2 regions of the Pseudoalteromonas sp. GABNS16E genome follow, and region 2 is predicted to be linked to the other one. Evidence: predicted binding sites of a transcription regulator. Region 2 holds the regulator's gene; the other holds the start of a gene.
What was found. Region 2 encodes NrdR, which represses ribonucleotide reductase genes. Its sites were predicted from a motif close to AAACACNANATNTNGTGTTT; they were not measured.

Region 1: a site for NrdR is predicted at 1,464-1,483, ahead of nrdA (class 1a ribonucleoside-diphosphate reductase subunit alpha). Genes of this name have one in related genera too.

The regions. Positions count from the first base shown of each region.
Region 1 is NZ_JAQREZ010000010.1:72,562-75,986, reverse strand. It holds gene nrdA (class 1a ribonucleoside-diphosphate reductase subunit alpha) at 1-1,340, opposite strand, end outside; gene PSI06_RS06435 (HAD family hydrolase) at 1,753-2,433, opposite strand; gene ubiG (bifunctional 2-polyprenyl-6-hydroxyphenol methylase/3-demethylubiquinol 3-O-methyltransferase UbiG) at 2,433-3,143, opposite strand; gene gyrA (DNA topoisomerase (ATP-hydrolyzing) subunit A) at 3,322-3,425, shown strand, end outside.
Region 2 is NZ_JAQREZ010000061.1:18,100-21,524, reverse strand. It holds gene glyA (serine hydroxymethyltransferase) at 1-1,189, shown strand, start outside; gene nrdR (transcriptional regulator NrdR) at 1,555-2,004, shown strand; gene ribD (bifunctional diaminohydroxyphosphoribosylaminopyrimidine deaminase/5-amino-6-(5-phosphoribosylamino)uracil reductase RibD) at 2,007-3,140, shown strand; gene PSI06_RS18180 (riboflavin synthase) at 3,157-3,425, shown strand, end outside.

The sequences.
Region 1 (3,425 bases), on a different contig from region 2:
TTAGTTGGCAATGCAATTTCTAAACATAAGTTCGATTGGCGAATTGGCGCAACTTTAGAGATAAACGGGCTGTGCGTATTACAGTGATCCACATTTTGTAAATAAATACGACCTGTGCTGGCACGCTCTTGTGCGAACATTGAGAAAAGCTCAATCGCTTTAATACGCTTTTTACGAATTGACTCGTCTTGCTCGTATTTTACGTATAACGCATCAAACTCGTCTTGGTCTTCAAAGAATGCATCGTAAAGGCCAGGCACATCTGATGGGCTAAATAACGTAATGTAGTCGTCTTTAATTAAACGAGAGTACATTAGTTTATTAAACTGTACGCCGTAATCTAAATGACGAACACGGTTATCATCAACACCACGGTTATTTTTAAGTACCAGTAGGTTTTCTACTTCTAAATGCCAAAGCGGGTAGAATAACGTTGCAGCACCGCCACGTACACCACCTTGCGAGCAGCTTTTAACCGCTGTTTGAAAGTGCTTATAAAAAGGAATACAACCTGTGTGGTACGCCTCGCCGTTACGGATATGGCTACCTAATGCACGAATACGGCCGGCGTTAATACCAATACCTGCACGTTGGGAAACGTACTTAACAATGGCAGATGATGTGGCGTTAATTGAATCAAGGCTGTCACCACATTCAATAAGTACACACGAGCTAAACTGACGCGTAGGGGTACGCACACCCGACATAATTGGCGTAGGTAAAGAGATTTTAAACGTTGATACTGCATCGTAAAAACGTTTGATGTAGTCAATACGCGTTTCGCGCGGGTAGTCAGAGAATAAACTCGCAGCCACTAAGATATATAAAAACTGGGCGCTTTCGTAAATCTCACCCGTTACGCGGTTTTGTACCAGGTATTTACCTTCAAGCTGCTTTACTGCTGCGTAGCTAAAGTTAAGATCGCGCGAATGATCAAGATAAGCATCTAGCTCATCAAGCTCTTGCTCTGTGTAATCAACGAGTAAGTGAGCGTCGTAGCGTTTGTCTTCAACCATTTTTGTAACATGGTCAAATAAACGTGGAGGCTCAAACTGGCCATACGCTTTTTTACGTAAGTGGAATACAGCTAAGCGGGCAGCTAAGTACTGGTAGTCAGGCGACTCTTTTGAAATTTGATCGGCTGCTGCTTTAATGATGGTTTCGTGAATATCTTTTGTACGAATACCGTCGTAAAATTGAATGTGTGACTTTAATTCAACCTGTGAAACCGATACGTTGTTTAAACCTTCGGCGGCCCATTCAATAACGCGATGGATCTTATCAAGATCTAAAGGCTCTTTACGCCCGTCACGCTTGCTTACAGATAACTGTTGGTTCATAGCTTTGCCTGTATTCCTTGGGAATTGTGTATTTTGACCAATGCTTTATACCTCGCCAAAGCAAGGTACGTATTCATTTATTATAAGTTTCACCGTATTGGCGAATTTAATTGAATAACATTTGGCCACAATATCTGGTGTTGTTCAATTTAGAGATCACAAGATAGTGTGGTCTGAGCTGATTTGCAAGGGACATAATTGCCCCTATTTGTGGATAACTTTGGGATAACGTATTTGTGTTAGTAGTCACTCACCTTCGAACAATCATTTAAGTTGAAATAGCTAAAAATCAACTAATGATCTGCTAAATTTACGCATTTTGAAAATAAATTTCGACTGCTTTTTTTATCATCAAGCTTTGCATAAAAACTAACACAATCACAATATATAGTGTTTAAAAATTTACATGGCACTATATATGGTTAAAAGCATCAATGGGGCTGTGCCAGTTAAAATCGGCTTCCCAGCCCTTGGCCTCATCAATACTTGGTATATAGCCCCAAAGCGCTGTTGCTGTGTGCATACCTGCGGCTTTACCTGCTTCTATATCACGTTGAGCATCACCTATGTATAAACAACGTTTAGGATCTACGTTCATCAGTTTTGTACAGTGTAGTAAGGGTAAAGGTGATGGTTTAGCCTCGGTGAGGGTATCGCCACTGATCACAACGTGTGCATTTTTTAAAGCGGGTATAGCAGCTACTAATGGATCGGTTAAAAACCCGGGCTTATTAGTCATTATTCCCCATTTTATACCTTGGTTCTCAAGGGCTATGAGTAATGATTCTATGCCTTCAAAGCAGCGGGTGTGTGTCGCTAGGTTTTGGCTGTAGTGGCTGACTAACTGTTTTATACGTTCAGTTTGAGGTTGCGATGCCCATTGCGCTTTAAAGCCAAGTTCAAGCAATGCGCCGGCGCCATTAGACGCTACTTTTCTATACGCTTCAGGCGTAACTTGCGCAACACCTTCACTTTTAAGTACAGCATTTAAAGCAGCACCTAAATCGTCTGCCGTATCAAGCAAGGTGCCATCTAAATCAAATAAGAAAGCGTCGTACTCAAAAGGAGTTAAGGGGGTATGAGAGCTAGCCATTATGCTAACTTCTCAAAATGAAGAATATAATTAACACTCACATCTGTATTTAATGAATACTGCTTAGAAAGCGGGTTGTAGCCCAGGCCAGCACTGGCACGTACTTTTAAACCGGCTTGTTCAGCCCATGCAATAAGTTGTGCAGGTTTGATAAATTTGTTGTGATCGTGTGTGCCCTCAGGCACCATTTTTAACAGCTTTTCAGCACCTACAATAGCAAACAAGTAAGCTTTAGGCGTTTTATTTAGGGTTGAGAAAAAAACATCAGCCCCCGGCTTGGCAAGCTCTGCGACTGCATGAATAATAGAAGCAGGGTCAGGTACGTGCTCTAGCATTTCCATACAGGTTATTACATCAAAGCGAGCAGGGTGCTGGGTTGCAAATTCTTCTGCAGGTACTTTTATATAGTCAACATTTACACCGGTTTCTAGGCTATGAAGCTTTGCCACGGTGAGTGGCTCTTGGCCCATGTCTATACCGGTTACGTGTGCGCCCATGCGTGCCATGCTTTCGCTAAGAATGCCGCCACCACAGCCTACATCGAGTGTTTCTTTATCAAATAAGCCTTGGGTTTTGTTAGCCACAAAGTCTAATCGTAATGGGTTAATTTCGTGAAGAGGTTTAAACTCTCCGTCTTGGTCCCACCATCGCTCTGCAATGGCTTCAAATTTTGCTATTTCTGCGTTATCTACATTTTGATGTTCGGTCATAAAATACTTCCTCGTCAATCTGAGGCCATTATATAGGGCTAAATTGATAAATCGCAAAGTTTTGCGCCTGTAAATTTAAATTAATTGTGATAGCATGGTCGCTTAGAAATAATAACAAATACTCTTGGCGCCTAATACCGGGTTGCTAAGAGCTGATACTGAAGGAATGTGATATCAAATGACTGATCTCGCCAATGAAATTCTGCCAGTCAATATTGAAGACGAGTTAAAAAACTCCTACCTTGATTACGCAATGAGCGTAATTGTAGGACGTGCATTACC
Region 2 (3,425 bases):
TGCTCGCCAAGAAGAGCACATTGAATTAATCGCATCAGAAAACTACTGTAGCCCACGCGTACTAGAAGCACAGGGTTCACAGCTTACAAACAAATACGCAGAAGGTTACCCGGGCAAACGTTACTATGGCGGTTGTGAGCACGTAGACGTTGTTGAACAACTTGCAATTGATCGTGCTAACGAGCTATTTGGTTCTGACTATGCAAACGTTCAGCCACATGCGGGTTCTCAAGCAAATGCAGCTGTTTTCTTAGCATTATTAGAAGCGGGCGACACTGTACTTGGTATGAGCTTAGCTCATGGTGGTCACTTAACGCACGGTTCACACGTAAGCTTCTCAGGTAAGCTATACAATGCAATCCAGTACGGGCTAGACGAAGCAACTGGCGAAATTGACTACGCACAGGTAGAAGCGCTAGCACTTGAGCACAAACCAAAAATGATTATTGGTGGTTTTTCTGCGTACTCAGGTATTGTTGATTGGGCTAAATTCCGTGAGATTGCTGATAAAGTAGGTGCTTACTTATTTGTTGATATGGCTCACGTTGCAGGTTTAATTGCAGCGGGTGTTTACCCAAGCCCAGTACCTCACGCGCATGTTGTAACAACAACAACACACAAAACTTTAGCAGGCCCTCGTGGTGGTTTAATTATTTCTGCTTGTGGCGACGAAGCAATTTACAAAAAGCTTAACAGCGCTGTTTTCCCAGGTGGCCAGGGTGGTCCTTTGTGTCACATTATTGCTGCAAAAGCAGTGGCATTTAAAGAAGCTCTACAACCAGAATTTAAAACATACCAAGCACAAGTAGTTAAAAATGCTCAAGCTATGGTTGCTGTTATGCAAGAGCGCGGTTACAAAATCGTATCTGATAAAACAGAAAACCACTTATTCTTACTTGATTTAATCGATAAAGATATCACAGGTAAAGATGCCGACGCAGCGCTTGGCAATGCAAACATTACTGTGAACAAAAACTCTGTACCAAACGATCCTCGCTCACCGTTTGTTACTTCTGGTTTACGTATTGGTTCACCTGCAATTACACGTCGTGGCTTTAAAGAAGCTGAATCGAAAGAACTTGCTGGCTGGATTTGTGACGTATTAGACAACATCAACGATGAGTCAGTACAAGCGCAAGTTAAAGAAAAAGTTAAAGCAATTTGTGCGAAACTACCTGTATACGCTTAATTGCATAAGCAGCAGTAATTTAGATCACAACAAGGGGCCTGTTTACCTTTCGAGGTTTAATTTGCAGTAGTATGTTTGGTTTTTAGGCAAGGCAGAGTCTATGCAGTGTGGTTACTCCACACAAATAGGCGATAACGCAGCATAAATGCCAAACATGCACTGCCCTCGGGTTCGTCCTAGGGGCGATTTACTCTTTGTTGCTCGGTTTTTACTTAGCCCACTAGGTTACAAACCTCGCGCCGCGATCAAATCACCCCTAGATAGAACAAATTTAACCCTGAAAGGCCAACAGGCCCTATTTTTTTGCTAAGATAAAAGGCCGCTAAATAGCGGCCTTTTTTGTTTTAAAACGGAAGTACCGAGTTATGCATTGCCCATTTTGTACCGCAAAAGATACTAAAGTTATTGATTCTCGCCTAGTCGGCGGAGGCCACCAAGTTCGCCGTCGTCGTGAATGTAACGAGTGTCACGAGCGATTTACTACCTTTGAAGGCGCCGAGTTAGTTATGCCACGTGTGATTAAACAAGATGGCAGCCGAGAACCCTTTAATGAAGATAAGCTACTCAATGGCCTTAATCGCGCCCTAGAAAAACGCCCTGTAAGTACAGAGCAAGTGGATGAAGTGGTTAATATTATTAAATCGCAGTTGCGTGCTACCGGCGAGCGAGAAATATCAAGTCACCTTGTGGGTGAGTGCATAATGGAGGCGCTTAAAAAGCTGGATAAAGTAGCCTATGTGAGGTTTGCCTCTGTGTATCGCTCGTTTGAAGATATACGCGAATTTGGTGAAGAAATTGCCCGTTTAGGGGAGTAATAATGCAAAACCAAACAACCTTTACTGCGCAAGATGAAATGTACATGGCACGTGCCATCGAGCTTGCAAAAAAAGGGCGATTTACAACCACCCCCAATCCTAATGTAGGGTGTGTTTTAGTTAAAGATAACCACATAATTGGTGAAGGGTTTCATCAATTAGCTGGGCAGGGACATGCTGAGGTTAATGCTCTTGCTGTAGCAGGTGAAAACGCAAAAGGCGCGACTGCGTATGTTACGCTTGAACCGTGTAGCCATTACGGACGCACTCCGCCGTGTGCAGAGGGTTTAAAAGCCGCAGGTGTAGTAAAAGTTATTGCAGCTATGGTCGACACCAACCCACAAGTAGCAGGTAAAGGGCTTAAAATACTCAGCGATGCCGGTATTGAGGTTGCATTTGGGCTTTTAGAGCCGCAAGCGCGGGCACTTAATTTAGGTTTTTTTAAGCGTATGGAGCAGGGACTTCCGTATGTTACGTGTAAAATGGCGGCCAGCATTGATGGTAAAACCGCGCTAAAAAATGGCCAAAGTAAGTGGATCACCGGCAGCGCTGCGCGACAAGATGTACAATTACACCGAGCACAAAGCTGCGCTATTTTAACGGGCGCGGATACGGTTATTACCGATGATGCTAAGCTAAATGTGAGGTTAAGCGAGTTGCCACAGGCTTTGCCTACTGAATTACCCCTACGCCAACCGGTGCGTGTTATAATTGACTCACAAAATAGGCTTACACCAGAGCTGGCAGTATTTAATATTGAAAGTGAAATAATAATTTTTACTACCAAGGTTGATAAATCAACGCAGTGGCCGCATTTTGTAAGGCATATAGAAGTGCCACAGCAAAATAACAAAGTTAATTTAACGTCTGTTTTAGCGCACCTTGCTAAGCTGCAATTTAATCATGTTTATTTAGAAGCGGGTGCTACACTTGCCGGTAAAATGACAGAGCTTAATTTAATAGACGAATATATATTTTATCTAGCGCCTAAACTAATGGGGTGCGATGCAAAAAGCTTAGTTAATTTTGCACCGCTGACAGATATGCAAAACACCGTTAATTTGACGTTTAAAGAGTGTGTGAAAATAGGCGATGATTTACGTATAACCGCCACAAAACACATTCCAATCACTTAATTAAAAGAGTAGGGCTATGTTTACTGGAATAATTGAAGCCACAGGCAAAATTGCGCTATTACAAAAAAAACAAGGCGATTTAGCCATTCGCATTCAAAGCGCTAATCTTGATATGAGCGATGTAAAGCTTGGCGATAGCATTGCCACTAATGGCGTATGTTTAACGGTAGTTGATAAGCACATTGATGGCTTTAGTGCCGACTTATCAAACGAAACTATCAGCTTAACTGGGTTTGCAAATTATAATATTGGCCAAACAGTTAACCTTGAAAAAGCCATGCAGCC